2 regions of the Streptomyces sp. NPDC052020 genome follow, and region 1 is predicted to be linked to the other one. Evidence: riboswitches for the same ligand, from Rfam matches in the RefSeq annotation. Region 1 holds a riboswitch; the other holds the start of a gene.

Region 1 (15,280 bases):
GAGGCCGCCGACGCGGTCCGACTCGTGCCAGTCCAGTTCGCGCAGCCGGTCCGGGGACACGCCCCAGTGTTCGAGGTGGGCGCCGACGCCGAGGGGCACCGCGAAGAGGGCGTCCGTCCCGGCCAGCGCCTTGATCGTGGGCATGTCCAGATGGTCGTAGTGGTCGTGCGAGATGACGACCACGTCGACCGGGCCGAGCGCGGTCAGGGGCACGGGCACCGGGTGCAGCCGCCGGGGCCCGGCGAACGGGAAGGGGGAGCAGCGCTCGCCCCAGACCGGGTCGAACAGCACCCGGTGCCCGTCGATCTCGGCGAGCACGCTGGAGTGCCCGAGCCAGGTCAGTCGCAGACCGGTGGCGGGCGGCCGGGCTAGGTCGGCGAGCGTCGTGGCGTGCACCGGGACCGTGCCCCGTGGGGTGCGGCGCCTGCGCGCGTCCCTGTCGAGGTAGACCTGTGCGAAGTCCTTGCCCGATCCGGCGGGCCGGGTCCGGGTGGGGCCGCCCGGGTTGCGGAAGACGCCGTCGGCGAAGTGCGGTGAGGCGTGGATGCGGGCCAGGCGCTCGCCGCCCGGGTCCTGGCCGAAGGCCGCGGGCCGCGGCACGCGGAACCCGGAGCTCGGGAAGGGGAAAGCGGCCACGGCACCTCCAGGCGGAGCGGGTGAGGAGCTCATTATGGCCGGGCCCTCCGACAGCGGGTCGGGGGCCCGTGCCACCGCGGCCGGCCCGGCCCGGCGGACCGCATGTCACATCCGCCCCCGTCCTTCCGTCGTACCGGTGAGGCGCCCGCACGGCGCGCCCGGCTCGCTTCGGAGCCCCGTACGACAGGAGGTGGCCCATGGCCCGCGTATCCCTCACCCCGCCCCGGACGCTCTTCTTCCGCGTCATGGAGTGGTACTCCAGGCGCGCGTACGGCAAGGTCCTCGATCCCGGCAAGGCGCTCGCCCACAACCCGCGTGTGCTCTGGGGCGACCTGCGGTTCGAGCAGTCCGTGGCCAAGTGGAACAAGCTCGACCCCGACCTGAAGGCGCTCGCCGTGATGGCTTCCGCGGCCTCGATCGGCTGCTCCTGGTGCGTGGACTTCGGGTTCTGGGAGAACGCCGAGCGCGGCATGGACCGCCGGAAGCTGCACGAGGTGCCGGTGTGGCGGGACAGCGACGTCTACACGCCGCTGGAGCGGGACGTCCTGGAGTACGCCGAGGCGATGACGGCGACGCCGCCCGCCGTCACCGACGATCTGGCCGCACGGCTGCGCGCGCGGCTGGGCGAGCCCGCCTTCGTGGAGCTGACGGCCATGGTCGCCGTGGAGAACCTGCGCTCGCGCATCAACGCGGCACTCGGCCTGACCAGCCAGGGGTTCAAGGACTCCTGCGAGCTGGGCGACGCGGCGCGGACGGCTTCCGGGCGTCCCGCGCGGGACGCCCGGCGGTCCGTCGCCGGCTGAGCCGCCCGGGCAGCGGTGCGGCGGGGGCCGGGGCCCCGCCGACTCACGCCACCGCGGCGATCCGCATCCTGATGTCCTCCGGGGACAGCGTCCCCTTGGGCGTCACGTGATCGCCCGAGGACTGGCCGCGCAGCCGCCGCCCGATCCAGGGCACCAGGTATTCGCGGGCCCACTGGACGTCGTCCCGGCGGATGTCGAGGGTGCCGCGGGGCGGCAGCGGCGGCCAGGGCTGCTCCGGGTCGGCCGGCACCGGCAGGCCCAGCACCTGGCCGGCGCGCAGCGCCACGCGCGTGTGTCCCTCGGGCGACAGGTGCAGCCGGTCGGTGTCCCAGGCCCGGCGGTCCTGCACGCTGCGCAGTGACCACAGGTCGAGGACGGGGCAGCCGTAGCGGTCGGCGATGGCCCGGACGTGCCCGTTGTAGGTGGCGATCTTGCCGCGCAGGTGCTTGAGCACGGGCATTCCGCGGGTGTCGAAGCCGGTCGTCACCATGACGGTGCCGGCCGCGGCGCTCAGCGCGGCGACCGCGCGCTCGAAGCGCTCGGCCACCTCGTCGGGGTCGGTGCCGGGGCGGAGAATGTCGTTGCCGCCCGCGCAGAAGGAGATCAGGTCGGGCGCCAGCTCGATGGCCCGGGGCACCTGGTCCGCCACGATCTGGTCGAGCAGTTTGCCGCGCACGGCGAGGTTCGTGTAGGTGAAGTCGCCCTCGGGCCGGCGGTCGGCGAGCAGTACGGCGAACCGGTCGGCCCAGCCGACGAACTTCCCGTCGGGCCCGGGATCGCCGACCCCCTCGGTGAAGCTGTCCCCCACCGCCACGTACGACCCGATCACTGATCTGCTGTCACTCTTCGAATCGTCTGCCACATCGGCCCATCTTTCACCCTGCAATGTGACTTACGCGACCGTAGGAAGGGGTTGACGGGCGGTGAGATAAGCCACTCCTAAAGTGTTGGCCAATTCAGGAATACGGCGGCGCGGCGGGACGTGCGGCGCCGCCGCACTCCGCCGGGGGCGCGCCGAAGGCCGGGCCCCGGGAACGGGGTCCGGCCTTGGGTGTGCGCGAGGGCGCGGGGCGTCAGACGGTGACGCCGTGCGCGCGCAGGTAGGCGATCGGGTCCACGTCGGAGCCGTAGTCCGGCGTGGTGCGGATCTCGAAGTGCAGGTGCGGGCCGGTCACGTTGCCGGTGGCACCCGACAGGCCGACCTGCTGGCCGGCGGTGACGGTCTGGCCGGCGGAGACGGAGAGCGAGGACAGGTGGGCGTACTGGGCGTAGTAGCCGTCGGCGAGCTGGATGACGACCTGGTTGCCGTAGGCGCCGCCCCAGCCGGCGGAGACGACGGTGCCCGCGCCCACGGCCTTCAGGGAGGTGCCGGTCGGGACGACGAAGTCGGTGCCGGTGTGGTAGCCGCTGGACCACATGCTGCCGGTCTGGTGGTACGGCGTGCCGACGGTGCCGCCCGGTACGGGGGAGACGTAGCCGCCGGAGGTGCTCGCGGAGCCGGCGGACTCGGAGGCCGAGCCCTCCGCGGAGGAGGACTGCTCCGTCCGCGCGGACGGCTGCTGCGAGGCGGCGGCCTCGGGGGCGGACGCGGCCGGGGACGGCGCGGACCGCGAAGGCTCGGCGGCCTTCGCGGTACCGGCGGAACTCGCGGACTTCCCGGACGGCGTGGCGGCGCTCGCCTTACCGCCGATGGTCAGCTTCAGGCCGGGGTGGATGAGCGAGGGGTCGTCGCCGACGGCCTCGCGGTTGTCGGCGTAGAGCCGCTTCCAGCCGCCGATGACGTTCTGCTCCTCGGCGATCTTCGAGAGGTAGTCACCGCTCTTCACAGTGTACGTCCGCGCGTCCGGCTTCTTCTCGGCGCTCTTTTCGGCGGTGTTGTCCTGGGCCGCCGAAAGGGACTGGACGGCCTTTCCGGAAACCGGCTGCGCGGGAGCGGCGTGGGCGTTCGCGGCCCCCATGAGAGGCAGGGCGAGCGCCGCGCCACCGGTTCCGGCGATGGCGATGGTACGGGCGAAAAGCTGGGCCTTGGGCCGGCGGTGCTTACCCTTCGCGGGCATGACGAATTCCTCTCCGGCGCCTGCGAGGTGAGCTGTCGGGTGCGGGCTGGAGGTGCCCGGCCGCACCGGGTGCGGCTTTACCCCGAGCCGTTCCGGAGACCGGAACAGGCGGTGGTACCTGTGGGTCCCCCGCTCCTGCCGGGTACGGGTGGTGGGTGAGTGCGGCTCCGGTCGGCGGCAGGATTAGGCGTCCGTCCGGATCGGTGGTGAACGTAAGCGACCAAGACGCACAGGGACAAGCGAGAGGTTGCGGGAAAGGCGTTTCACTTGATCCTTTAAGGGAATGCACGGTCACTCTGCGTGGGATCCACGAGGACCGCATTTCGTGAACGCCCTTGAAAAGGGTGTGGATTACGTGAACATGACGGGCGACGCACGGTCACGGATATGACGCTCCTCACGCGCCGCAGCCCCAGGCCCTCTTATTCCGGAGCGAGTTGGAAGTAAGGCGCTAATTCGGGCAGACGGCTCAGATACGGCGCAGCCGGAGAACCGTCGCATCCAGGTCACCGCGCAGCCCGGTCTGCAGCCCGTGGTGCAACAGCACCGCACCCCGGTGCACTTCGCCCGTTTCGCGGCATTCGTACGATGCTGCCGGGTCGAGTCCGCGCAGCCTGAGCGCCGTGACGGGTTCGCCGTGGTGCTGCGCCTGGAGCCAGGCGAGGACGACGGCGTCGCCGCCGAGCACGTACTGCACGGCGCTCAGACCGCCTCGCGGGGGCCTGAGCCGGTAGAGGTCGCCGCGCTGCACCAGGGGCCGGATCTCCTTGTAGAGGGCCACCCAGTCCCGGGCCTCGGCGAGTTCCGGCCCGGTCCACCGGGTGAGGTCGCCGCCGATGCCGAGCACCCCGGCCATGGCACTGACGAACCGGAATCGCAGACTGCTGACACGGCCGTTGAGCTGCGCGTTCGGGCTGTCGGTGACCCAGGCCGCCATGACCCGGGCCGGGTGGATCTGGCTGAAGCCCGCCTGGATGGCGAGCCGGTCGAGCGGATCGGTGTTGTCCGAGGTCCACACCTGGTCGGTGCGGCCGAGCACCCCGAGATCGATCCGGCCGCCGCCGCCCGAGCACGACTCGAAGGCCACCCCCGGATGGGCCCGGCGCAGCCGGTCCAAGAGGTCGTACACGGCCCGCACATGACCCACCCACAGGCGCTGCGGATACCGGTCGCCGGGCCAGCCCGCGTCGGTGAAGCAGCGGTTGAAGTCCCACTTGACGTAGTCGATGGGCGCGCTGGAGAGGAGGGTGTCGAGCTGCTCCCAGAGGTGTTCCCGAACGTCCTCGCGGGCGAGGTTGAGAACGAGCTGATTACGGAACTCCGTCCGCTTTCGCCCCGCTTGGTACTGCACCCAGTCGGGGTGCGCCCGGTACAGGTCGCTGTCCGGGTTGACCATCTCCGGCTCGACCCAGATGCCGAACCGCATACCGAGGCCGTGCACGTACTCGGCGAGCGGTTTCAGGCCGTCGGGGAAGCGCTCCGCGCTGGGTGTCCAGTCCCCGAGGCCGGCCCGGTCGCCGGTGCGCGCCCCGAACCAGCCGTCGTCGACGACGAACAGCTCGACGCCCAGCTCGGCGGCGCGCCGCGCCAGCGCCCGCTGCTGCTCCTCGCAGATGTCGAATCCGGTCGCCTCCCAGGAGTTGAACAGCACGGGCCGGTCCCGGTCCGCGTCCGGGATGACGTACCGGCGCTGGTAGGCGTGCCAGGCGCGGCTCGCGCCGCCGAAGCCGCCGTCGCTCCACAGCCCGGCGAAGACGGGCGTGGTGAACGTCTCTCCCGGCTCCAGCCGCCACAGCCCCGAGTCGTCGTACCCGGCTCCGCCGGTGATCTGCACCCGCGCGTCGGGGAGCTGGGCCACGGAGATCCGCCAGGACCCCGACCAGCCCAGGGCGCAGCCGTAGACCTCGCCGCGCTCCTCGGTGGCGTCGGTGTCGAGCGCCACCCACGGCAGGTGCTGGTGCCCGGTGTGACCGCGACGGCTGCCGAGGACCTTCTCGCCGTAGGTGAGCGGAGCCCGCACCAGCCGCGACTCGGCGGCCCACCGGCCGTGCAGCTGGGACATCCGCCAGCCGTCGCGCTCGGGCAGGGTCCAGGTGGCGGAGTCGGCGCGCAGCACCTCCACGGCCGCCGGGCCCTCGTTGCGCAGGGTCGTCCAGCGCTCGACGACGCCGGTGTCCTCCCGCATCCGGTAGTGCAGGGTGACGGTGAAGCCCCCGTCCCGGAACCGCAGCCGCAGTTCCCCCTCCTCCCCCCGCTCGCAGCACTCGAAGGCCCACTCCGTCCCGCGCCGCTCCTCGGTCCGCACCGACAGGGCGGGCCGTACGAAGCGGGGGCCGCCCTCGACCGGGTACTCCTCGCGTCCGTCGAGCGCGGACTCGAAGGGCCAGTCCGCGGGCAGCGGCCGGGCGGCGAGTTCCACGGCGTCGGCGAGCGCGATCCGGGGGCCCCAGTGCAGGTGCAGGAGCTCGTCGCGTTCGGTCAGGTGCAGCGCGTAGGCGCCGGCCGGTCCCGAGAGGAGCCAGGTACGGCCGTCATCGGACATCTCCAGCATCAAGCCCCCCACAGATACGGACGCGAACGCGCAATTTCCCACATCATCAGGGGTGGTGCGCCCCGGTGGCAAGGGCGAACCTGGCGCCCCCCGCATGCCTGTGGACAACTCATTGCCCCAGGCAAGGGATGCCGTATCGTCGAGTGGGTGCGCGCGGGCGAGCAGCGCCGGCGGCACGGAGTGGGAGGAGCCCTCGTGACGCAGCAGGTCCCGTCGACCGAACCCGAACTGGCCGGAGTGCGCAACTTCCGTGACGTGGGCGGACTGCCGACGGTGGACGGGCGGCGGGTGCGGTTCGGGGTGCTCTTCCGCAGCGGCCACCTGGCGCACGCGACGGAGGACGACGCCGCGTTCCTCTCCTCCCTGGGCCTGCACACGATCTTCGACTTCCGCAACGCGGCCGACCAGAAGCTGGAAGGCCCGGACGTCGCGCTGCCCGGCGTGCGCAACGTGAACCTCCCGCTGTCCGATCCGGCCGACGGCGCCGAGTTCTGGAAGATGGTCCGCGACGGCGATCTGGACGAGCTGCGGGGCATCCTCGCGGACGGCAAGGGCGCGCAGCGGATGATCGACTCCTACCGCACGATCATCAAGGAGCGGACGGCGGAGCACTCCCGCGTGCTGCACGCCCTCGCCGAGGACAGCGTCCCCGCCCTGATGCACTGCGCGGCCGGCAAGGACCGCGCGGGCCTGTCGGTGGCGGTGACGCTGCTCGCCCTCGGCGTCGAGCGCGAGGCGATCGTGGCGGACTACCTGAAGTCGAACGCCAAGCACCGCCGCTACAAGGTGCGCCGCAGCAGCACCTCGGCCTCGGCGTACTCCCCGGAGGTCATGGAGCTGCTCAGCCCGCTGTTCGACGCGCGCGCCGAATACCTGTCGGCCGCCTTCGCGGCCATCGAGGAGACCTGGGGCGGCGTCGACACCTACCTGGAACGGGGGCTGGGGCTCACCCCGCAGACCCGCGAGCGGCTGCGCGAGCGGCTGCTCGACTGAGCCGGGGACGACAGACAGGCCTCAGGCGCCGACCTCGAACAGCAGGTAGACGAAGGCCGCGAAGACGTGCCCGACGGCGATGTAGACGATGAGCCGCACCCACAGGGCGCGCGGGAACTTCTCTTCCATGTCTCTCATGGCGTCTCTCCGTGGTTGGGGCCCAGGCACAGCGCGGCCGTGGGGCTTTGCAGCAGGGTGTGGACGAAGAGCAGCTCGACCCCGTCGGGGTCCTGGGCGGCGATGCGGTGCGGGGTCAGCGAGTCGAAGTGCGCGCTGTCGCCGGGGGCCAGCCGGTGCGTGGCGTCCCCGAGACGCAGCCGCAGCCGCCCGCTGAGCACGTAGAGCCACTCCTCGCCGGGGTGCACGCGCACGATGTCGCCCTGGGACCCGTGGGGTACGTGGACCCGCAGGGCCTGCATGCCGCGGCCGGCCGCACCCGCCTGCCAGTACGTCCAGCCGCCCGCGGCCGTCGGCTCCATGTCGGCGGCGCGGACGACCGCGTCCCGGTCCGCGGCCGCCTCGCCGAGCAGCTCGGAGACGGTGGTGGCGTAGATCCGGGCGAGGGCGAGCAGCATCGGCAGGGACGGCTGGCGCTGCCCGGTCTCCAGACGGGACAGGTGCGCGGGTGACAGTCCGGCGGCGCGGGCGGCGGCCTCCAGGGTGAGGCCGGCGCGCCGCCGCAGGGCACGCAGCCGGGGCGCGACGACGGCCACCGGCTCGCCGGGGCCGGGCGGCCCGGACTCGGGAAGACTCATGGCTCCATTGAGCCGCAGTCTTGCCTGAGCGGCAATTTTCTTGCCTGTGAGGCAAAACAGGAACCTCCCGGGGCGGGCCCCGTGTCTCACCGGCGAGAGGTCCCCGGAAGGGCCCGCGCCCGTGACGGGCGCGGTCTCCTCAGCGGTTGGCCATCGCCTGTCTGACCAGCGTCTTGCCGAAGTCCCACAGCAGACCGCCGCCCTCGTGCGCGTCGTCCATGACGGCGGTGAAGGCGTCGACGAACCGGTCCACCTCCCGCTCACCGATGATCAGCGGCGGGATCAGTTTGATCACCTCCAGGTGGTCGCCGGAGACCTGGGTGAGGATACGGTGCCGTTGCAGCAGCGGCACGACCACCATCTGCGCGAACAGCCCCTTGCGGGCGGCCTGCAACATGGTCCACCGGCTGCGCAGCTTCAGCGACCTCGGCCTGCCGAACTCGATGCCGATCATCAGGCCCCGGCCGCGGACCTCGGCGAGCAGTTCGTACTTGTCGACCAGGGCCGCGAGGCGGGACTTCAGCGACTCCCCGGTGGCGGCGGCGTTCGCGACGATCCGGTCATTCTCCATGACGGACAGCACGGCGAGCCCGGCCGCCATGGCCTGCGCGTTGGCCCCGAAGCTCGCCGAGTGGACCAGCACCCGGTCCATCGACGAGTACACCTTCTTGAAGATCCAGTCCTTGCCGACCGTGGCCCCCACCGGGACATAGCCGCCCGACAGCGCCTTGGCCACGCACACCAGGTCCGGCTCCACACCCTCCTCGTGCTGGTGGGCGTAGAAGCGGCCGGTACGGCCCAGGCCCGTCTGCACCTCGTCGGCGATGAGCAGCGCCTTGTGCCGGTGCAGCAGCTCCTGCGCGGCCCGCAGATAGCCGGGCGGGGACTCGTGCACGCCCTTGCCCTGCACCGGTTCCACGATCAGCGCGGCGACGTCGCCCCTGTTCACCTCTCTTTCCAGCGCGTCCAGATCGCCGAGCGGGACGGCCGTGTCGGGCAGCAGCGGGGCGAAGCCGTCGCGGAATCCGGCCTCGCCGTTGACGGACAGGGACCCGGTCGTCAGGCCGTGGAAGGCGTGCTCGCAGTAGAGGATCCGCGGTTTCCCGGTCGCGTACCGGGCGAACTTCAGCGCGCTCTCGACGGCCTCGGTACCGCTGTTGCCGAAGAACACGCGGTCCAGGTGCGGGCTGTAGGACAGGAGCCGCTCGGCCAGCAGTCCGGGCAGCGGCTGGCAGTCGAAGCGGGTGAGGTCGGCCAGCGAAGCGTCCAGGACGTCGTGCAGCGCCTTGCGGACGACGGGGTGGTGGCGGCCCAGGCCCATCACGCCGAACCCGGCGAGCATGTCGAGGTAGTCGTGGCCCTCCGCGTCCCAGAAGTACGCGCCCTCGGCCCGTTCGTAGACCTTGTCGAAGCCGATGGTGTGCAGCATGCGCGGGAGCTGGTGATTGAGGTACTTGGCGTGCAGCTCGTAGCGTTCGGCTCCGCGCTCGGCCAGGAGCGCGCCGAGGTCGAACTCCGTGGTCATTCAGTCTTCTCCTCGAACGGGCGGGACGGTGCGGTGGTCTGGTGCCTGCCGCTCGGTGGCGGCCAGGCCGGCGCCGATCCGCCCGGCGATCTCGACCGGCGTGAGACCGATGTCGGCGAGCACCTCGGCGCGCTTGGCGTGCGCCGGGAACTGCTCCGGGACGCCGAAGCGCCGTACCGGCACGTCGACGTCGGCGTCGCCCAGTGCCAGGGCCACCGCGGAGCCGACACCGGCCGCGCGGCTGTTGTCCTCGACGACGGCGACCAGCCGGTGCCGGGCGGCCAGGGACGGCAGCGCCGGGTCGACGGGCTTGACCCAGCGGGGGTCGACGACGGTGCACCCGATGCCGCGGGCCTCCAGCAGCTCGGCGGCGCTCAGGCAGACCGGCGCCATCACCCCGACGGCCACGAGCAGCACCTCGGGGCGGTCCGCCGCGTGCAGGACGTCCATCCCGCCGACCCGGTCCACCGCCCCGATCGCCGGGCCGGCGGTCTCCTTCGGGAAGCGCAGCAGCGTCGGCGCGTCGTCGACGGCGACGGCCTCGCGGAGCTGGGCGCGCAGCTGACCGGCGTCGCGGGGCGCGGCGATGCGCAGTCCGGGGACGGCCTGGAGGACGGACAGGTCCCACACGCCGTTGTGCGAGGGGCCGTCGGCGCCGGTGACGCCGGCCCGGTCCAGGACGAAGGTCACGCCGCAGCGGTGCAGCGCCACGTCCATCAGGAGCTGGTCGAAGGCGCGGTTGAGGAAGGTGGCGTAGACGGCGACGACGGGGTGCAGTCCGCCGGTCGCCAGCCCGGCCGCGGAGACGGCCGCGTGCTGCTCGGCGATGCCGACGTCCCAGATCCGGTCGGGGAACCGCTCGGCGAAGGCGCCGAGCCCGACCGGGCGCAGCATGGCCGCCGTGATGGCCACCACGTCCTCGCGTTCCTCGCCGATCCGCACCATCTCCTCGCCGAACACCGAGGTCCACGACGGCCCGCCGGCGGGGGCGAGCGGCTCGCAGGTACGCGGGTCCATCACGCCGACGGTGTGGAAGTGGTCCTCCTCGTGGGCGAGGGCGGGTTCGTAGCCGCGGCCCTTCTCCGTGAGGCAGTGGACCAGCACCGGCCCGTGGAAGCGCCGCGCGCGCCGCAGCGCCGCCTCGACGGCACCGATGTCGTGCCCGTCGACGGGGCCGACGTACTTCAGGCCCAGGTCCTCGAACAGGCCCTGCGGGGCGAATGCCTCCTTGAGCCCCCTCTTCGCGCCGTGCGGGGCCTCGTGGACGGTGGTGCCGACCACGGGGGCGCGCCGCGGTACGTCCTTGCCCCAGGCCAGCACCTTCTCGTAGCCGTCGGCGGTGCGCAGGGCCGCCAGGTGGTGGGCGAGACCGCCGACGGTCGGCGCGTAGGAGCGTTCGTTGTCGTTGACGACGATGATCAGCGGCCGGTCCCTGGCCGCCGCGATGTTGTTCAGCGCCTCCCAGGCCATGCCGCCGGTGAGCGCGCCGTCGCCGATGACGGCGACGACGTGCCCGCCCTCCCCCCGCACCGCGCGGGCCTTGGCGAGGCCGTCGGCCCAGCCCAGCGAGGTGGAGGCGTGGCTGTTCTCGATGACGTCGTGCTCGGACTCCTCCCGCGACGGGTAGCCGGACAGCCCGCCCTTGCCGCGCAGCTTGGAGAAGTCCTGGCGTCCGGTCAGCAGTTTGTGGACATAGCTCTGGTGCCCGGTGTCCCACAGGATGCGGTCGGCCGGCGAGGTGAAGACCCGGTGGAGCGCGATGGTGAGCTCCACCACTCCCAGGTTGGGTCCGAGGTGACCGCCGGTCCGGGCGACCGCGCGCACCAGGAAGTCGCGTATCTCGCCGGACAGTTCCCCGAGCTCCGCCTCGGTCAGCGCCTTCAGGTCACGTGGTCCCCGGATGGTCTCCAGAATGGTCACCTTCGGCCCCCTTCGGTCCGTGCTTCCCACTCACGTGACGGCCGGCTCCCCCGGCGCGGCGCCGTCCCGCTCCGTCCGCTCGGCGATCCTCGCCACCGCCTCGCCGCGCCTCGGCGATCTCCTCGCGCGGGGACGGTCCCGGCGGCTCGCCGCCGGCGGGGATCCGGCCCCCGCCGTCGCCGCGGGCCGCCCCGGGCCGGCCGCGCGGACAGGGGCACCCGGGGCGCCGCCGCGGCCGCCGCCGGCCCGGCATGGCCCGGGGACGGCGGCCGCGGCGTCAGTCCCGGTTCCCGGAGACGGTCTCGCGCAGGGCGCGCAGGGACTCCTTCAGGGAGCCGGTGGTGGCCAGGACGGCGGTGGGCTCGTAGCCGCAGTGCGCCATGCAGTTGGCGCAGCGCGGGTCCTTGCCGCGGCCGTACTGGTCCCAGTCGGTCTTCTCGATCAGTTCCCGGTAGGTGGGCACGTATCCGTCGCTCATCAGGTAGCAGGGGCGCTGCCAGCCGAAGAGGGAGTAGTTGGGGATCGCCCACGCCGTGCAGGGGAAGTCGACCTTGCCCTCCAGGAAGTCCAGGAACAGCGGCGAGTGGTTCAGCCGCCAGCGGCGCCGGTTGCCGCCCGAGAACGCCTTCCTGAACAGCTCGCGGGTCTGCTCCACGCCGAGGAAGTGCTCCTGGTCGGGGGCCTTCTCGTAGGCGTAGGCGGGCGAGATCATCATCTCGTCGACCTTGAGGTCGTCGTTGAGGTAGTCGAGCACCTCGATGACGGTCTGCGGGGTGTCGGTGTTGAAGAAGGTCGAATTGGTGGTGACCCGGAAGCCGCGCCGCTTGGCCTCCTTGATCGCCGCCACGGCCTCGTCGAACACGCCCTCTTTCGCCACGGACGCGTCGTGCCGCTCGCGCAGTCCGTCGATGTGCACCGCGAAAGCGAAGTAGGGAGAGGGCTTGAACTTGTCCATTTTCTTGCGCAGCAGCATGGCGTTGGTGCACAGGAAGACGTATTTGCGTTTGGCCACCAGCTGGCGCACGATCTCGTCGATCTGCGGGTGCATCAGGGGCTCGCCGCCGGCGATGGACACCATCGGCGCGCCCGATTCCAGTACGGCCCCCACGGCCTGGGCGACGGGCATGCGCTGCTTGAGGACCCCGGCCGGGTGCTGGATCTTGCCGCAGCCCTCGCACTTGAGATTGCACGCGAAAAGCGGTTCCAGCTCGACGATGAGCGGAAACTTGTCCCGCCGGCGGAGTTTTTGTTCAGCCAAGTATGTAGCGACCTTGATGGACTGACGCAGCGGCATGGCCATCGGGCTCACCTCCTGGGGAGCAACACATTGCGGTGCCATTCGAAGAAAGCAGGCAGTACGGAACGAAGGACGCGGAAAGCCGATATTCCACCGCGCACCGTGCCGATCCGGACCAGTTCGTGTTCTGGAGCGTCCACGACCACCCGGACGGCCGCAACCGGACGCTCACCCGTCCGCACGGCGCTCAGCAGAGTGGCCGCCGACTCCATGTCGGCGGCGATGGCGCCGGTGGCGTGCAGGCCGGACCGCTCCGAGCCGCGGATCACGTGGTCGGAGCCGACGAGCGGCCCGGTGTGGACGGTCCGCCCGGGCAGGATGCGCCCGAGCTCCTTGACAAGCGGCTCGGTCCCGGCGCACGGCACGCTGCCGCGCGGGTCCCGGGTCTCCTCGGCGACGACGAGGTCCCCGGGGTGCATGCCGGAGGCCAGCCCGGCACAGAAACCGGTGGCCAGGACGGCGGCACCGGCGAGCGCCGGGTCGGCCAGGACCCGCGTGACGGAGCGCTCGGCCGCCACCGGTCCCATGCCCGTGCGCAGGACGGTGACGGGCCCGCCGGCGCCGCCGCGGTCGCCGGCGCGCAGCGCGAGGTGCTCGATGCCGAGCGCGCAGGCGACCAGCAGCGGTGCCGGAGCGGGCGGGACGCTCATCAGCTCCCCTTCGCCTCGGCGAGCGGCCGGTCCGCGGCGGTCCGGGACAGGACGGCGGGTTCTCCGTTCACGTACCGGCCGAGCGCGGTGAGCGGGAAGACCTGCCGGTAGAGGTGGTAGTTGATGGAGAAGTCCCAGGGGAAGCCGGTGCCGGTGAAGTACGGCTCGTCCCAGGAGCCGTCTTCCCGCTGGGTGGTGGCGAGCCACTCGATGCCGCGCTCGACGGCCCTGGAGTCCCGCTCCCCCGCCGCGAGCAGGGCCATCAGCGCCCAGGCCGTCTGGGAGGCGGTGGAGGCGCCCCGGCCGCTCCACTTCCCGGCGTCCCGGTAGGACCGCAGGTCCTCGCCCCAGCCGCCGTCGTCGTTCTGGACCGACTCCAGCCAGGCGACCGCCCGGCGGATCGCCGGGTGGGAGCCGGGCAGGCCGGCCGCGACCAGGGCGGGGACGACCGATCCGGTGCCGTAGACGTAGTTGACGCCCCAGCGCCCGAACCACGAGCCGTCCGGCTCCTGTTCGGCCAGCAGCCACTCGATGCCCCGCCGGGTGCGCGGGTCGTGGGCGAGGCCCTCGACGGCGAGCATCTCCACGACGTGCGCGGTGACGTCCGCGGACGGCGGGTCGATGACCTCGCCGAAGTCGCAGAACGGCAGCCGGTTGGGGAAGGGGCTGGTGTTGTCGACGTCGAAGGCGCCCCAGGCCCCGTTCTTCGACTGCATGCCGAGGTTCCAGCGCACCCCGCGCCCGATGGCCTTCTCCACCCGCTCCGGGTCGTGGTGCTTGACGCGGCGCAGCGCGAGGACCACCTCGGCGGTGTCGTCGATGTCGGGGTAGTTGTCGTTGTGGAACTCGAACGCCCAGCCGCCGGGCGGGAGTCCGGGCCTGCGCACCGACCAGTCGCCGGGGCGCACCACCTGCTCGCCGAGCATCCAGTCTGCGGCCTTCACCAGCTGCGGGTGGTCGGCGGGCAGACCGGCGTCGGCCAGGGCGATGGTGGCCAGGCAGGTGTCCCACACCGGGGACTGGCAGGCTTCGATCATGCGGGCGCCGTCCTCGCGCCGGACGGCGAACCGGTCCAGCGACTCCAGGCCCGCCCGCATCACCGGGTGCTGGAGGTCGTAGCCCAGCAGGTACAGCGCGATGATGGAGTACACGGCCGGCGGCTGGATGCCGCCCCAGCAGCCGTCGTTCTCCTGCCGCTCGATGATCCAGCGCGCGGCGGTGTTCATGGCGGCCCTGCGCAGCCGGCGGGGGGCCACCTTGCGGAAGGCGTGCAGCGCCTTGTCGATCCGCTGGAAGGCGCCGTCCCAGCTCGCCGCCGGGGCGAGGGGCGTGGGCGGGTTCGGGCGGGCCGGGTCGGTGTGCAGCTCGTCGAGGGGGAACGGCGCGGGCCGCACCGGCCGCTTCGCCGAGACGATCGTCAGCGGCACGATGGTCTGCCGGGCCCAGCAGCCGAAGTCGTAGATGTTGAGCGGCAGCCAGGTGGGGAAGTAGACGATCTCCGGCGGGAGTTCGGGCAGGTCCTCCCACTTCCACCAGCCGAACAGGGCGAGCCAGATACGGGTGAAGACGCGGGAGGCGGCGATGCCGCCCTGCTCGCGGATCCAGGCGGAGGCCCTCGCCATATGGGGGTCGTCGGGCGCGTCGCCGGCCAGGCGGAGGGCGACGTAGGCCTCGATGGTGGCGGACAGGTCGCCGGGGCCGCCGTGGAACGTGGCCCAGGTGCCGTCCTCGCGCTGCTCGCCGCGGACGAAGAGGGCGGCGGCGCGGGTGGTGTCCTCGTCGAGGATGCCGAGGAACTGGCGGAGCATCAGGTCCTCGGCGTCCATGGTGACGTTGGTCTGGAGGTCGCCCTTCCACCAGCCTTCGGCGTCCTGCCGGGCGAGCAGGAAGTCGGTGGCGCGCCGCATGGCGCGGGCGGCGGCTTCCTGTACCCCGGCCGCCGCGGGGGTGACGCTGTCGGTTTCGCTGGCCGCGGCAGCGCGGGGCGGCAGGGTGGCCCCGGTGCTTCCGTCGGTCGTCGCTGTCATGGCTTCCCCTTCGTGCAGTGTGCTGATGCGTCTGCTGTGGGTCCGCCGTCGGCCGGTGACGTCCGG
Region 2 (15,280 bases), on a different contig from region 1:
GGGCCTCGGAGAAGGACTCCGCGCCGATCGGGGCGATCATGAACTCCTGGATGTCCACGTTGGAGTCGGCGTGCGCGCCGCCGTTCAGGATGTTCATCATCGGCACCGGCAGCAGGTGCGCGTTGGGGCCGCCCAGGTAGCGGAAGAGCGGCAGGTCGCTGGCCTCGGAGGCGGCGTGGGCGACGGCGAGGGAGACACCCAGGATGGCGTTGGCGCCCAGGGAGCCCTTGTTGTCGGTGGCGTCCAGGTCGAACATGGCCTGGTCGATCAGGCGCTGCTCGGTGGCGTCGTAGCCGACCAGCTCCGGGCCGATCTGCTCGATGACGGCCAGGACGGCCTTCTCGACGCCCTTGCCCTGGTAGCGGTTGGTGTCGCCGTCGCGCAGCTCGATGGCCTCGAAGGCGCCGGTCGAGGCGCCGGACGGAACGGCGGCACGACCCGTGCTGCCGTCGTCGAGGCCGACCTCGACCTCGACCGTGGGGTTGCCTCGGGAGTCCAGGATTTCCCGGGCTACGACGACGTCGATGGACGGCACGAGCATCTCCTTCTTGGATGTGACGCGGGTGGGCAGGACCGCGGCGGTTCTGCCAGAGAAACCGTGTGGCTCTGCGGGACGAGCCTAACCGGCTCCGGGCGATCGGCCAGCCGGTCACCCACCCGTTGGGCAGAACCGAGAGTAAATTGTTTCCGAACGGAACAAATATGTCTCCCCGTACGGGCCGGTAACACGGGGTGAAAAAAGCCCGCCCCGGCGCGTACGGGGGATACGCACCGGGGCGGGTGGCCGCGAGGGGGCCGGACGGGCCGGACGCCGCGCCTTACTTCAGGTGCAGCTGCTGGCCCGGGTAGATGAGGTCGGCGTCCTCGACGATGTCCTCGTTCAGCTGGAACAGCTTCTCCCAGCCGCCCTTGACGTCGTGCTTCTCGGCGATGGTGCTGAGGGTGTCGCCCTCGACGACCTTGTACTCGCCGTCGCCCTTCTGGACCTTCTCGCCGGTCGGGGTGGTGACGGTCTTCTGGGAGGCGGCCGGGCGCTCCTCGGAGCGGGAGGCCTTCTGCTCGGTGGAGCGGGTCGTGGTCTCGGGCTGGGCCGCCGACGAGCCGGCCGAGGAGCCCGCGGTGGAGCCCGCGGAGGAACCGGCCGAGCCGCCGGAACCGGTGTCCGAGCCGCTCGACGAGCCGGCCGCCGCGCCGCCACCGGTGTACGCGGCGCCCGACAGGCCCGTGCCGCAGACCGGCCAGGCACCCTTGCCCTGGCCCGCGAGCACCTTCTCGGCGATCGCGATCTGCTGCTCCTTGCTGGCCTGGTCGGCGGTGGCGGCGTACTGCGTGCCGCCGTACGCGGCCCAGGTGGAGGCGGAGAACTGCAGACCGCCGTAGTAGCCGTTGCCGGTGTTGATGGACCAGTTGCCGCCGGACTCGCACTGGGCGACCGCGTCCCACTCGGAGGCGGTGGCGGCGGAGGCGTTGCCGGCCGCCATCAGCGGGGCGGCGACGGCGGCGCCGGTGACACCGGCGAGCGCGAGGGCGCGGGTGGCCTTGGACGGACGACGGTGCTTGCCCTTGCCGGAAAACAGCATGGATCGATCCCCTCACCGACGCCTGCGAGGTGAGCTGTCGGGTTCGGGCCGGTTGAGTTGCCCGGCCGGGTCCCTCGCGGGACTCGGCTCCACCCCTAGCCGCCCCGGCTCAACTGCCCGGCGCGGCGCCTACCTTGGTTCCCCCGCTCCTGCCTGCGGCGCGTGACGCGACGACTGTTCCCGGGCGGCCGCTGGCAGGATTCGGCGTTGCGGCAGCCGGGGCCCGCGATGGCGAGCGATCACGACCGTAGGCAGGGAACCGACGGAATTTCAAAGACGATCAGGGCTTCTGAGACCTATCTCTCACCGCGTTTATAACGGACATCACCCCCGAACCCGGGCGCGAACTCCCGCTACTTTTCGCCCGTTTCGGCCGTGACCGCAAGCTTCTGACCGGGAAGGATGTGGTCCGGGTCGGCGCCGATCGTCTCCTTGTTGCCGGCGTACAGCCCCTGCCAACCGCCGCCGAGGTCGAGGGAGTCGGCGATGGCCCACAGACTGTCGCCGCGGCGGACGGTATAGGAGCCGTCGACGGCCTCGCGCGCGGCCTCCTCGCCGCGCGAGGCGTGCCGCCCGGAGGAGGCACCGCCGCGGCGGTCGGCGGGGTTCTCGTCGGCGCTGGTGCCGCGATGGCGGCCGCCGCCGGACGACCCGGTGTCCGTCAGGCCGGAAATGGCGCCCTCTTGGCCGGAGTTGCCCGATCCGCCGCCTTCGGGGGCGGCCGGAGCCCGGGTGGAGCCGGAGGCGCCACCGGAAGCGGAATCAGCTATTGTGTCCGGCTTCGGCGATTCGTCCCCCGTGTTCGACGGCGCGTCAGAAGGGCCGGAGCGGGGTGGCGTAGAGGATGATTCGGGTGTTCCGGAGGATTCGGAAGATGCGGAGCTTTCGGATTCCGCGGAGCCGGCGGAGGAGTCCGGCGACGCGGACGGATCCGCGGAGGAGGACGAGTCGGAAGACCCCGACGAGCTCGACGAACCGGATGATTCGGGCGAATCGGTGGACTCGGTGGACGTCGTGCCGTCCGGTCCGCCGGACGCGTCCGGGGACGCGGAGGACGCGCCGTCCGCGAGGCCCGTGCCGCCGGCGGCCGACCCGGCACCACCGCTCAGGCCGGCCAGCAGACCGCAGGTCGGCCAGGCGGTGATGCCCTGGGCGGCGAGCACCTTCTCGGCGATTCTTATCTGCTGGGAACGGCTGGCCTGGTCGGCGCTGGACGCGTAGGCGAGTCCGCCGTACTTCTCCCAGTCGTCCTGGGTGAGTTGCAGACCGCCGTAGTAGCCGTTGCCGCTGTTCTCGCTCCAGGCGCCGCCGGTCTCGCACTCGGCGACCCGGTCCCAGGTCGTACCGTCGGCCGCGCTTGCGCCGGAGGCCCCCAGGAGCGGGATCGCGATGGCGGAGCCGGTCACTCCGGCGGCGACCACGAGGGCCGGAGCCTGGCGGGGGCGGCGGTGACGACCGTTCCCGGAGAGCATGCGGAGACCTTTCGCGAGACGACAGGGACCGCGCGGCGGGTGACGCTGGGCGCCGCGCTGATCCGTGAACGTATAGGCATACGATCACTTGTCACAAGTTCATGCCGCGTAGATCACACGAAGATCACAGAGGTGAACGGCTGTCACCTTTTGGTGGCGGCCGGTCGGTTCGCGGGCCGGTCAGGGGGCGGGTGTGAACGTCACGGGCAGCGTGCGCAGGCCCCGCATGATGAGCCCGCCGCGCCAGCGCAGGTCGGCCGGATCTGCCGCCAGACGCAGGTCGGGCAGACGGGTCAGGAGCGTGGCCAGCGCGGTCTGGCCCTCCAGCCGGGCCAGCGGGGCGCCGAGGCAGTAGTGGATGCCGTGGCCGTACCCGAGGTGCTGGTTGTCCCGGCGGGCGAGGTCGAGGGTGTCCGGGTCCGCGAAGCGCTCCGGGTCCCGGTCCGCGGCGGCGAGGACGACGAGGACCGGGTCGCCGGGTGCGATGTCCTGCCCGCCGAGGGTGAGCGGCTCGGTGGCGAACCGCCAGGTGGCCAGCTCCACCGGCCCGTCGTAGCGCAGGAGTTCCTCGACGCCGGTCTCCAGCAGGCCGCGTTCCCCGGCGGCGAGGGACCGCTGGAGGCGGGCGCGCTGCCCGGGGTGGGTGAGCAGGGCGTAGGTGCCGTTGCCGATGAGGTTGACGGTCGTCTCGAAGCCGGCGAACAGGAGGATGAACGCCATCGCCGCGGCCTCGTTCTCGGTGAGGTGCTCGCCGTGGTCGGAGGCGCGGATGAGGCCGGAGATCAGGTCCTCGCCGGGGCCGGGCTCGGGCGGCAGCGCCTCGCGCTTGCGGTGGATGAGGTCGGCGAGGTACCCGCGCATCTTCTTCACCGAGCGGGCGACCCCGCCCCGGGGGCCGCCCTGGTGGCGGATCATCATGCCCGCCCAGTCGCGGAAGTCGTCCTGGTCCTCACGGGGAACGCCGAGCATGTCGCAGATGGCGTAGATGGGCAGCGGGAAGGCGAACTCGTGGATGAGGTCGGCCTCTCCCGCGGGCGCGAACCGGTCGATGAGCCGGTCGGCGAGCTCCTGCACGCGGGGGGCGAACTCGGCGACGCGGCGGGGCGTGAACGCCTTGCTCACCAGGCGGCGCAGCCGGGTGTGGTCCGGCGGGTCGATGTTGAGCAGGTGCGTCATCAGCTCCGCCTTGCGCTCGCCGGGGATGCCGGTCTTGCCCTTGGCGTGCGCGGGCTCGGCGTGGTGCGCCGGGTTCTTGGAGAGGCGGTTGTCGGCGAGCGCCTGCCGGGCGTCGGCGTACCGGGTGACCAGCCATGCCTCCACCCCGCTGGGCAGCGTGGTCCGGTGCACGGGGGCGTGCTCGCGCAGCCAGGCGTAGGCGGGGTAGGGGTCGGCGGCGAACTCCCAGGTGAAGAGGGCGGGGGCGGGCCCGGACGGGGCGGGGGACGGGGTGGTGCGGTGGGGCTGGTCGGTCACCCCCCGACCGTATCGGCGGGGGTGCGGGAGCGCCGGGCGAGGGGTGGGGCGGCGCGTTGGCGACGCGCTCCCACGCCCCCCGGGGGCGTTAGCCGGCCACCCCCTCGGCGGCCCGTACCGCGTCCCGGTACGCGCGGGCCGCGCTGCGCAGGGCCGCCTCGGGGTCCACCCCGGCCGCCTCCGCGCGCACCGCCAGCGCCAGCAGCTCGTAGCCGATGCCCTCCCCCGCCGGGAGCGGCACGTCGAGCCCGGCCGTGCGGACCCGGGACGCCAGCTTCGCCGCGAGGGCCAGACCGGGCTGGCCGAGCGGGATGCCCTCCGTGACGGAGGTGCGCCGCTTCTCGACCGCCTTGGTGCGCAGCCAGTGCTCCTTGACCTCCTCGGGAGTGGTCGCCGTGGCGTCCCCGAAGACGTGCGGATGGCGGTGGATCAGCTTGGCGACGATGCCGGCGGCCACGTCGTCGACGGAGAAGGGGGCCTGCGGATCCTCCTCGGCGATCCGCGCGTGGAAGACGACCTGGAGCAGGACGTCGCCGAGCTCCTCGCGCAACTCCTCGCGGTCGCCGTCCTCGATGGCCTCGACCAGCTCGTACGCCTCCTCGATGGCGTACTTCGCCAGGCCCTCGTGGGTCCGCTCGGACGACCAGGGGCACTCGGCGCGGATGCGGTCCATGACCTGCACGAGGTCGAGCAGGCGGGCGCCCGGCAGGTCGTAGGAGGCGGGCAGCAGCTCCAGCTCGGGCATGCGGACGCGGCCGGATCCGGCGAGCCGGGCCAGGCCGTCGGTGAGGGCCGGCTCGCCCTCGCCGGTGGCCACCACCACGACCGTACGCCCCCCGGCGCAGGCGCCGACCAGGTCCTCGGCGGTGGGGGTCGCCTCGTCGACGGCTATCCCCGCCTCGCGCAGATACGGCAGCTGCGGGTGTGCCCCGTCCGCGCACAGCACGCGGTCGGCCCCGCGCAGAGCCTGCCAGGCGGGCCAGGACAGCAGGCCGGGGGCGACGCGGTGACTGGTGGTGAGCAGAACGATACGGCCGGGGTCGGGGACGGCTGCGGAGCTGGTTGCGTTCACGCTCCGAACGTAACGCACACCGCCGACGGGGCCGCGCGTCGTCCACAGGCGCCCGGGGCCGCACGGGCGCCGGGCGCCTCCGGGTTGTCCACAGGGTGCGCGGGAGGGCCGGCGCGGCGGCCGGGCGGGCCGGCGAGGCCCTCCGCCCGGCCGCCGGCTAGTAGGCCGTCTGCCCGGCGCCCGCCGCGGACACGTCGCGCAGCCATGGCGTCTTCACGTCGGCGCGGCTGCTCTTGTCGGCGTCCCAGGTGCCGTAGCGCGGGTTGAGGTCGATGTCGAGCTTCTTCGACGCCTCGGACAGGGCCTTCCAGAATTCCGGCCGGCTGGTGTCGGTGCCGAGCTTCTCGGCGAGCTTCTGGGCCTCCAGCTGGAGGCGGAGGTTGTCGTCGAGGCGTTCGGGCGCGACGTCGTACTGCTCCAGCCAGGCCGTCTCCAGCGCCTGGGCGCCGCCGACCTGCCGCTCCAGGCCGGTGCGCATCCGCTGGACCTCCTTGCGGCTGACGGTGACGCCCGCGTCCTGCGCGGCGCGGTGCAGCACCCGGTCCAGGACCATGCTCTGGAGGGTGGTGCGGGTGAGGGTGCCGGTCCGGGCGACGGCCTGCGCGTACCGGGCGTCGTCCCGCACGGCGGCGCGCTGCGCGGCACGTACCTCGCCGACCCGGTCCTCCAGCTGGGCGACGGTGATCCGCTGGCCGCCGACGACGGCCGCCGCGCCGGGGCGCGCGTCGTTACCGCAGGCGGTCAGGAGGGGCGCCGCGGCGATCGCGGCGGTAACGAGGAACGCGGTGCGACGGCGGCGGTGCAAGGGGACCTCCCAGGGGGATTGTGCGGCGGTGCACAAGGTCTTGCGGTGATCGATGGTAGGCAGTGGCCAAGCTCTGGCCAACCCATTCGACCAACGATTCACCGGGGCTTGCGGCACCGCCGCGCGCGCCGGCCGGGTGGTCAGCCGCGCACCTGGCCCAGCCACTGCAGCGTGCGGCGGATCTCCACCGCGAGCGGATGCCCGGGACCGTGCAGGTGTTCGATGTCGTGGTGGAGCCGGGCCAGCGTGTCGTGGGCGGCGGCGCGGTCGCCGAGGGCCAGCAGGAGGTGGCCGATGCGGCGGCGGACGTCGTGGGCGAGGTCCGGGTCGCCGGCGGCGACGTACTGGTTCTCGTAGTACGGCAGCAGCGCCCGGTACTCGGCGAGCGCCGCCGCCGGTTCGCCGAGCTGCTCCAGGCACTGGGCGGCGTCGTGGCGGAAGCGCAGGGACTGCGGGTCGGCGTGGCCGGCCTCGGCGGCGCGTTCGTCGGCGAGGCGGCGCAGCTCGGGCAGCGCGCGCCGGTACTGGCCGTCGTCCATGAGGGTGGCCGCGTACTGCTTGCGCAGGGTCCGGACCACGGGTGAGTGCTCGCCGTGCTGTTCGGCGGCGGCGGGCAGGATCGCGCCGAGGATGTCGACGGCCTGGGTGATGCGGCCCTCGCCGAGCAGGCGCTTGACCTCGTCGACGGCCCGGACGACGTCCGGTTTCCCGGCCCGCTCGGTGACCGGCGGCACCGGGGCGGGCTGCGGGGCGGGGGTGCGGGCGCGGTCCGGCCAGGGGGCGTGCGGGCGCAGGAAGGGGCGGGTCGGGTCGAGGGGCGCTCCGGCGGGGGTCCCGCGCGCGGGCAGGAGCGGCTCCAGGTGCTCGTACACCTCCTGCGCGGAGGCCGGGCGGTGCTGCGGGTCCTTGGCGAGCAGGCGCAGGACGAGTCTCTCCAGTGCCTCGGGCACCTCCGGGCGGACGCGGCGCACGGGCAGCGGCGGCTCGTACAGGTGCCGGTGCAGCACGCCGAGCGCCGTCGAGCCCGCGAACGGCACGTCGCCGCTGAGCAGTTCGTGCAGCAGGACACCGAGCGCGTAGAGATCGGTGTACGGGCCGACCGCGCCGCCCATCGCCTGCTCGGGGGCCATGTAGGCGGGCGACCCGATGGGCGTGCCGGTGTGGGTGAGACGGGTGGTGTCCGCGTCCATCACCGAGGCGACGCCGAGGTCGAGGACGGTCACCGTGCCGTCCTGTCGCACCATCACGTTGCGCGGCTTCAGGTCGCGGTGGACGATCGGCACGGCGTGCACGGCGCTCAGCACGGCGCACAGCTGCGCCGCGACCGCGACCGCCCACGGCCAGGGGTAGGGGTCGTGCTCGGCGAGGTGGTCGGAGAGGTCGGCGCCGTCGACGTACTGCATGACGAGGAACAGCTCCTCGCCCTCGCTGCCCGCGTCGTGCACCGTGACCAGGCCGGGGTGGTCGACCTGCGCGGTGACCCGGCACTCGCGCGCGAAGCGGCGGCGCAGTTCGTCCGCCTCCTGGCCGGCCACCCGGTCGGGGCGCAGCAGCTTCACCGCCACGCGCCGGTCCAGGCGCTGGTCGTACGCGGTCCAGACCTGGCCCATGCCGCCCTGCCCGATGAGCGTCGCCAGTTCGTACCGCCCGGCGACGATCCGTCCCGCCGCCACGGTCACCGTCCGCCCTCGTGGCCGCCGTCCTGCCGGCGCAGGTAGTCGCTGAGTTCGTCGAGCTCGGCGCGCACCTGGTCGATGCGGGCCGGCGCGGGACGCCGGGGCGGCGGGGCGGGGACGGGGGCGGAGGCGGGGGGCGGGGGCACGGCCGGGGCGTGCGGGGCGGGGGCGGGTATGGGGTGGCCGGGCATCGGGGCCAAAGGCGCGGCGGGGTACGGGGCCGGCGGCTGCGGGTAGCCGTACGACGGTGCGGGCGCCGGTGCCGGGTGCGGGGCGAAGCCGCCGTACCGGAGCTGGTGGAAGTGGCGCACGTCCGCGGAGAGGTAGTAGGCGATCACGACGACCAGCGTGCCGAGCAGCAGGCCGAGTCCGGTCCAGCCGCCGGCGGTGTGGATCTCGTCGCCGGGCTCGCTGCCCAGCAGGACGACGCTGACGATGTCGACCGCCAGCACGGCCGCGAACAGGCCCCAGTCGAGCGGCTTGCGGGTCACGATCGCCAGCCGCAGCGGCATCGTCCAGGTGAGGAAGCCGAGGCTGAGGATCGAGAGGGTCACGAACAGCACGCGCAGGAAGACCAGCCACCCCGTCGGGGGCGGCTGCTTCACCGGCTGCGTGTAGCCGTGGCCGTGCATGGCTGCTCCTGATGCCTGTGAGGGGGCGTGCGGGCGCGTCCGGTGCCGACGGCACCGGACGGTCGTGCGAGGTCGCTTCGAGCGTATAGGCCGACACGGACAACCGGTCCCGGGTTGTACCGAACCGTTGTCGCGCTGGTCACGCCGCACCCGCCCGCAGGGGTTAACGGTCCGTCAGCCGGGCGCCACCGTACCGTCCGTGAGGCCGTCGTACATGCCCCGCACGAGCTGTTCGCCGAGGCGCCCCGCGTGCTTGAGCGCCCGTTCGAACTCGTCCAGGGCGCGGAACCGGGCGCCGTAGCGGCGCTGTTCGGCGAGCGGGAGCCGGGGCAGCTGGAGGCGGCGCACGTCCAGGCGGGTGGCGGTGGACGCGTAGCTGCTGGCCTGGCGGGTGTTGGCGGTGCCGCGCAGGAAGCCGGCGAGGAACCAGGGGTCGAGGGCGGCGGGGTCGGGGCGCAGCAGGACGAGGTTGCGGCCCAGCGCGGCGCCGCTCGCCGCCTCGTCGATCACGCGTGCCACCGCGCCGCCGCCGAGCACCGGCAGGACGACGTCACCGGGCTGGGTCAGCACCGCCTCCTCGTCGCTCTCGGGCAACGTTCCGGAGGGACCCGTTCCGGCGAGGACGTCGTGGTCGGTGAGGACCGGCACGCGCGCGTGGCCGCCGTTTCCGCCGGTGCGCAGCACCAGGGCGCCGCCGCGGGCGAGTTCGCCGACGGTGGTCAGCGGCCAGCGGGGCGCGGACGGGGCGGCGTCAGCGGGCGGCGGGGTCAGCTCGGCGGTCAGGCGCAGGGTCTCGCCGAGGCGGTCGCGCACGCCGGCGAGCTGCTCGGCGCCGCCGGCCGCCGCCGGGGGCGGCAGATGGCGGGCGGGGGCCAGGTCGACGTCGTCGTCGAGCAGGTCGATCACGGGCAGGGAGCGGGCCAGGCCCGGCCGTTCGTCCAGGCGGCCGGCCCGGTCGTAGGCCCGCCAGGCGCCGAGCACCGCCTCCCGCACGCCCGGCCAGTCCGGGCCGCCGCGGCCCTCGCCGGCGAACCGGCCCGCGTCGGCGAGCAGCACCTCCGGGTGGGCGGCGGCCCTGCCGGGCCGGCGCAGCACCCACAGGTGGAGGGGGATGTTGTACGGCGGTGCCGCGCCGGCCGGCAGGGCGACGACGGCGCGCAGCGCGCCCCGGCGCAGCAGGTCGGCGCGGATACGGCGGCCGGAGCGGCGGGAGGCGGCGGCGGGGGGCATGAGCACGACCGCCGTGCCGCCGTCCGCGAGGCGGGCGAGCGCGTGCTGCACCCAGGCCAGCTCGGACTCCGTGCGGGCCGGGAAGCCGTACTCCCAGCGGGGGTCGTAGGCGAGTTCGTCGTGTCCCCAGTTGCGCTCGTTGAAGGGCGGGTGGCACAGGACGGCGTCGGCGCGCAGGTGCGGGTGGGCGTCGGCGCGCAGGGTGTCGCCGGCGGCGGCGCGGACGGCGGCGCGGGTGTGCAGGGCGAGCCGGAGGGCGGTGAGCGCGGCGAGTTCGGGGGCGCCGTCCTGGGCGTACAGCTCCTGGCCGGCCTGTTCGGGGCCGGCGGCGGCCGCGCACAGCAGGGCGCCGGCTCCGCACGCGGGGTCGAGGACGGTGCGGGCGGGGCCGGCGAGACGGGCCATGAGGTCGGCGAGAGCGGCCGGGGTGAGCGTGTACTGCCGGGGATTGGCGTCCAGGTGCCGCCCCAGCAGGAACTCGAACGTCTGCCGGGCACCCAGCTCGGCGGCCAGTTCGGCGGTGCCGCGCAGGAGGGGGGCGGAGGGGAGGAGTTCGGGGCCCGTGGGGACGGGGAGGGCGGGGGCGGAGGGAGCGGCCCCGGCGGAGCCGGAGGGACCGGGGCGGCCGGAGGCGGGGAGGGCGAGGCCCGCGGGGGCGGAGGGTGCGGCCGGGCTGTGAACCGTGGCGGCCGTGTCTTCGGTCCGCCCGTCGTTCACAGGGGCGGCGCCGGTCGCCGCATGACGTGGTGCCGTTCCGAAGCGCGGTGTGAACACCTGCTCCAGCGCACCCGGCAGCATCGCCGCGAGCCGCTCGTCGGAGCCCGCGCTCACCTCCAGCCAGACGGTGGGGCGGTCGTGGATCAGCAGCAGGGCGCACCCGGCGTGCGTGAGCGCGGTGACCGGCCCCGCGGGATGGCCCGCCAGGTGCTGCCAGAGGCGTTCGCGCAGCGGGACCTCGGCGAGCTTGCCGTGCCCGCGCAGCCATGCCTCCACGTCGGCCAGGGCGAAGGACGGGCTGGTCTCGGTGCCGCCGACCGGTTTGGGGAAGTCGGCGTGGCGGCGGCGCCAGTTGCTCACGGCCGCGCGGCCGACGCCGGCGAGCCGGGCGATCCCCGCCGCGGTCACTTCCGTCGCGTTGTCCTGCATCCGCCCCACTTCTTCCTCGTCCCCGCGCCCGTGCCGTGCCCGCGTGCCCGCTCATGCCCGTTCACGTGGCCGTTCCCCTGCCCCCGTGCACCGTGGCGTCGAGCATACCGGCGCACAAGTAAGCCAGGCGTTTACACGTGTGCGCGCGACGACTCCTGTGAACCGTGTTGACTCGATTCACAGGCTCTGTTCTTATTGACGCAGCGAACGATCAACCGCCGGTCGGCGGCGGTTTCCGCATCGGGAGGGGACGCAGGCATGGGCATGAAGGGCAAGGTCGCGCTGGGCGCCGTCGTGGGGATCGTCGTCATCGGCGCCGTGTCGGCGAACGCGGGCGGCGGAGACGGCGGCGGCTCGGACAGCGGCAAGGGCACGTCGGCCTCCGCGCAGGGGAAGACGGGCGGCGAGAAGGACGCGGACCAGGCGGCCGACGAGAAGAAGGCCGCCTTCGAGGGGAACGGCGACTTCCAGGTCGGCACGGACGTCAAGCCGGGCACCTATCGCACCACCGGCAACACCGACGGGATGTGCTACTGGGAGCGGGCCAAGGACGCCTCCGGCGAGCTGGACTCCCTGCTGGCCAACGACAACGTCAGCGGGACCGGTTACGTCACGGTCAAGCCCACCGACAAGATCTTCAAGTCGAGCGGCTGCGGCGACTGGGAGGCCGTCGACCCGCAGGCGAAGGGCACCCCCGCCGCGACGATGGCCGGGGACGGCGGCATGTTCCGGATCGGCGCCGACATCGCGCCGGGCACCTACAAGTCCACGGGCAACACCGACGACTCCTGCTACTGGGAGCGCGCCAAGGACGCCGGCCACTCGATCGACTCGATCATCGCGAACGACAACGTCTCCGGTACGGCGGTCGTCAGGATCAGTCCCTCGGACGCGTACTTCAAGACGACCGGCTGCCAGGACTGGAAGAAGACCGGCTGACCGCCCCGGCCCGGCATGGGCGGGCGGGGAGGCCCGGAGGGCCGGGGAGGGCCGGGACTACAGGGTGTGCCGCATCCACACGTTGGGTTCGACGTAGACGGCGTACCCGTGGTCGGGTTCGCAGCGCACCGGCACCAGCGCGCCGGGCACCTCGACCTCCCCGGGGGCATCGAAAGGCAGCCCGGTCCACTCGCGCCACTGCTCCAGCGAGCCGGACACGGTCATGGACGCCGGAGCGATGGAGTCGACGGTGGCACCGGCCCGGGCGTGGACGCGCAGCCAGGGGTCATGGGGCAGCCCGTCGGGACGGACGCGGCGCACGTACTCGTGCATCGGCGTCCGGGGTTCGAGGTGCTTGGCGCTGGGCCGGACCGGGGCGACGACCTCCCGGAAGCCGAGGGCGCGGGCGTTGTCCCGCAGGGCGGCGACGAGGAGGGCGGACAGACCGCGGCCCTGGACGCGCGGCGCCACGGTGACCGACACGGCGCTGACGGTGTCCGGGCGCACGCCGCGGCGCAGGTCGCCGAAGGCCCAGTCGAGCACCTCGTCCCAGCCGCGGGCGGGCAGTGAGCCGCGGCCTTCGGCACCGAGGGCGAAGGGCACGCTGTGGGCGTGGGCGACGACCTCTCCCCGCTCATCCTCGGCGAAGAGCACGTATTCGGGCAGTTCGGCGGAGATCCGCGGGTAGTGCGCGCTGCCCATCAGGTCCTCGATCACGAACTGCGGCCAGTCGTCGGCCATGGTGAGGATCCGCTCACGCATGCCGGGCCGTTCGGCGAGGGTCGATATCTTCGGCTTCATACAGCCACCCTAGGCAGCGGGACCCGGCGGCCGAACCGCCCGACCACGGGCCCGGCTCCCCGGCGTACCGCTGCCGCCCGGACCCGGCTGAGGCTCCCCCGGCGCACGGTCCCGCCCCGGTACCCCCTGCCGTCCCGGTGGTGCCCGGGCCCGGCGCCGGGACGTGCCGGCGGGTTCAGTCCGCGTGGAACCGCTCGGGGGCCCGGGTCGGGTTGCCGCCCTCGGGGAGCGGCTGGTCCGGGCAGCGGGCGAGCACTCTCTTCATCGCGGCCTTCTCGGCGGCGGTGACCCACAGCCCGTACTTCTTCTTCACGGCGACCTGGGCGGCGACGTACGGGCAGCGGTACGCCTTGTCGGGCGGCAGCCAGGTCGCGGTGTCGCCGTCCCCCTTGGCGCGGTTGGCGCCCGCGTCGACGGCGAGCAGGTTGAGCGGGTCGTTGGCCAGGGCGACCCGCTGGGCGGCGTCCCACCGCTGGGCGCCCTTCTGCCACGCGTCGGACAGGGCGACGACGTGGTCGATGTCCACCCGGCTGCGCCCTCGGATGAAGGCGATCCGGCGGCCGGTGTACGGGTCGGGCTCCAGCACCCCGGAGGCCACCTTGCAGCGGCCGTCGCCGAACTTCACGTCCTCCAGATCGCGTCGGAGGATGTCGTCACGGGTGTCGCACCGGTTGGCGTCGGTGTCGGCCCACGGCGTGCCGAACTTGTCGCGGTCGTACCCCGTCCTGGGCGCGCGTCCCTTCACGGTCAGCGAGTCGACGGCCGCGAGGGCCGTTCCCGTCCGCGCGGTGCTCTCCGGCCCGCCGCCCCCGGTGGTCCCCTCGGTGCAACCGGCCACCGTGAGCAGCGCCACCGCCACGGCGGTCACCGCCCCACCCCTCCTCCGACACCTCACGGTGCGCCCTCCCTCGCCTGCCCGCTGATCCACTGTCTCCGGCCCTGCCGCCTGCCGCAACGGTAGCCGCCGGGAGGTCCAGACCACATCGGAAGAAATCCGGCATTCCTCCACCATTCGGCGTATCGTCGGTGGAGGACCACCTCCGGAAGGAGTCGCGCATGGGCATCTTCGACAAGCTGAAGAACAAGGTGTCGCCGGACAAGGCCAAGGGCATGTCCGACGCTGCGGAGAAGCAGGTCAACGAGAGGACCGGCCACAAGTACGAGGACCAGGTCGACACCGCTCAGCAGAAGATAGAGGGACGGTTCGGTGATCGCGACCGGCCCGAGCGGCCGTAGGGCCTCAGACCCAGCAGGTCACGCACCACACGCAACACACCAAGCACCGAAGCACCGAATCCGCCCGCGCGACGATCGCGCGGGCGGATTCGGTGTTTCACGTGGAACCAGGACCGCGCCTACACGTCCAGCACCGACGTCAGGAACTCGCCCACCCACGCGAGCAGTTCCCGCCCGACCAGCGGCTTGCCGCCGACCTTCGCGGTCTTCGGACGCGGTACGAGGACCTGATGCGCCGTCGGCTTGAGGACGCTGCCCGGGTACAGCCGCTTGAGCCGCAGCTCCTGCGACTCGCGCAACTCCACCGGCGCGAACCGGATGTTGGTGCCCTGGAGCACGACCTCGCCCACGCCGCAGGCGCGCGCCAGCATGCGCAGGCCCGCCACCAGCAGCAGGTTCTCCACCGGCTCCGGCAGCTTGCCGTAGCGGTCGGCCAGTTCCTCCCGTACGGCCTTGATGTCCTCCTCGGTGTTGGCGGAGGCGATGGCCCGGTACGCCTGGAGCCGCAGCCGCTCGCCGGGGGCGTAGTCGTGCGGGACGTGCGCGTCGACGGGCAGCTCGATCTTGACCTCCAGCGGCTGCTCCTCCTCGGCCTCACCCGTCTCCAGCTGCCGCCGGTAGTCCGCGACCGCCTCGCCGACCATCCGCACGTACAGGTCGAAGCCGACCCCCGCGATGTGGCCGGACTGCTCGCCGCCGAGCAGGTTGCCCGCGCCGCGGATCTCCAGGTCCTTCATCGCCACGTACATGCCCGCGCCCATCTCGGTGTGCTGGGCGATGGTGGCGAGCCGCTCGTGCGCGGTCTCGGTCAGCGGCTTCTCCGGCGGGTAGAGGAAGTAGGCGTAACCGCGCTCGCGGCCACGGCCGACCCGGCCGCGCAGCTGGTGCAGCTGGGAGAGGCCGAAGGTGTCGCCGCGCTCCACGATCAGGGTGTTGGCGTTGGAGATGTCGATGCCGGACTCCACGATGGTCGTCGAGACCAGCACGTCGAACTTCTTCTCCCAGAAGTCGACGACGACCTGTTCCAGGGCCTGCTCCGACATCTGGCCGTGGGCGGTGGCGATGCGGGCCTCGGGGACGATGTCCCGCAGGCGGGCGGCGGCGCGGTCGATGGACTCCACCCGGTTGTGGATGTAGAAGACCTGGCCCTCGCGCAGCAGCTCACGGCGGATCGCCGCGCCGATCTGCTTCTCCTCGTACGGCCCGACGAAGGTGAGC

What was found. Region 1 has a riboswitch for cyclic di-AMP ahead of AB0L74_RS32425 (LysM peptidoglycan-binding domain-containing M23 family metallopeptidase). Riboswitches for the same ligand answer to the same signal wherever they lie in the genome.
Region 2: another riboswitch for cyclic di-AMP. It lies ahead of AB0L74_RS23485 (transglycosylase family protein); the one in region 1 lies ahead of AB0L74_RS32425 (LysM peptidoglycan-binding domain-containing M23 family metallopeptidase).

Annotation. Positions count from the first base shown of each region.
Region 1 is NZ_JBFAWY010000053.1:12,673-27,952, forward strand. Features, by position in the region: gene AB0L74_RS32410 (MBL fold metallo-hydrolase) at 1-636, opposite strand, end outside; gene AB0L74_RS32415 (carboxymuconolactone decarboxylase family protein) at 834-1,439, shown strand; gene AB0L74_RS32420 (SGNH/GDSL hydrolase family protein) at 1,483-2,268, opposite strand; gene AB0L74_RS32425 (LysM peptidoglycan-binding domain-containing M23 family metallopeptidase) at 2,513-3,496, opposite strand; cyclic di-AMP (ydaO/yuaA leader) riboswitch at 3,501-3,657, opposite strand; gene AB0L74_RS32430 (alpha-galactosidase) at 3,966-6,047, opposite strand; gene AB0L74_RS32435 (tyrosine-protein phosphatase) at 6,243-7,040, shown strand; gene AB0L74_RS32440 (DUF6126 family protein) at 7,062-7,178, opposite strand; gene AB0L74_RS32445 (XRE family transcriptional regulator) at 7,175-7,795, opposite strand; gene AB0L74_RS32450 (aspartate aminotransferase family protein) at 7,935-9,320, opposite strand; gene dxs (1-deoxy-D-xylulose-5-phosphate synthase) at 9,321-11,240, opposite strand; gene hpnH (adenosyl-hopene transferase HpnH) at 11,518-12,540, opposite strand; gene AB0L74_RS32465 (1-hydroxy-2-methyl-2-butenyl 4-diphosphate reductase) at 12,546-13,187, opposite strand; gene shc (squalene--hopene cyclase) at 13,187-15,214, opposite strand.
Region 2 is NZ_JBFAWY010000024.1:35,554-50,833, reverse strand. Features, by position in the region: gene eno (phosphopyruvate hydratase) at 1-535, opposite strand, end outside; gene AB0L74_RS23485 (transglycosylase family protein) at 819-1,580, opposite strand; cyclic di-AMP (ydaO/yuaA leader) riboswitch at 1,585-1,751, opposite strand; gene AB0L74_RS23480 (transglycosylase family protein) at 1,934-3,052, opposite strand; gene AB0L74_RS23475 (cytochrome P450) at 3,233-4,525, opposite strand; gene AB0L74_RS23470 (nucleoside triphosphate pyrophosphohydrolase) at 4,614-5,597, opposite strand; gene AB0L74_RS23465 (SurA N-terminal domain-containing protein) at 5,755-6,402, opposite strand; gene AB0L74_RS23460 (serine/threonine-protein kinase) at 6,543-8,060, opposite strand; gene AB0L74_RS23455 (hypothetical protein) at 8,078-8,710, opposite strand; gene AB0L74_RS23450 (N-6 DNA methylase) at 8,885-11,086, opposite strand; gene AB0L74_RS23445 (hypothetical protein) at 11,345-12,025, shown strand; gene AB0L74_RS23440 (GNAT family N-acetyltransferase) at 12,083-12,826, opposite strand; gene AB0L74_RS23435 (HNH endonuclease family protein) at 13,002-13,694, opposite strand; gene AB0L74_RS23430 (antitoxin) at 13,883-14,062, shown strand; gene mfd (transcription-repair coupling factor) at 14,182-15,280, opposite strand, start outside.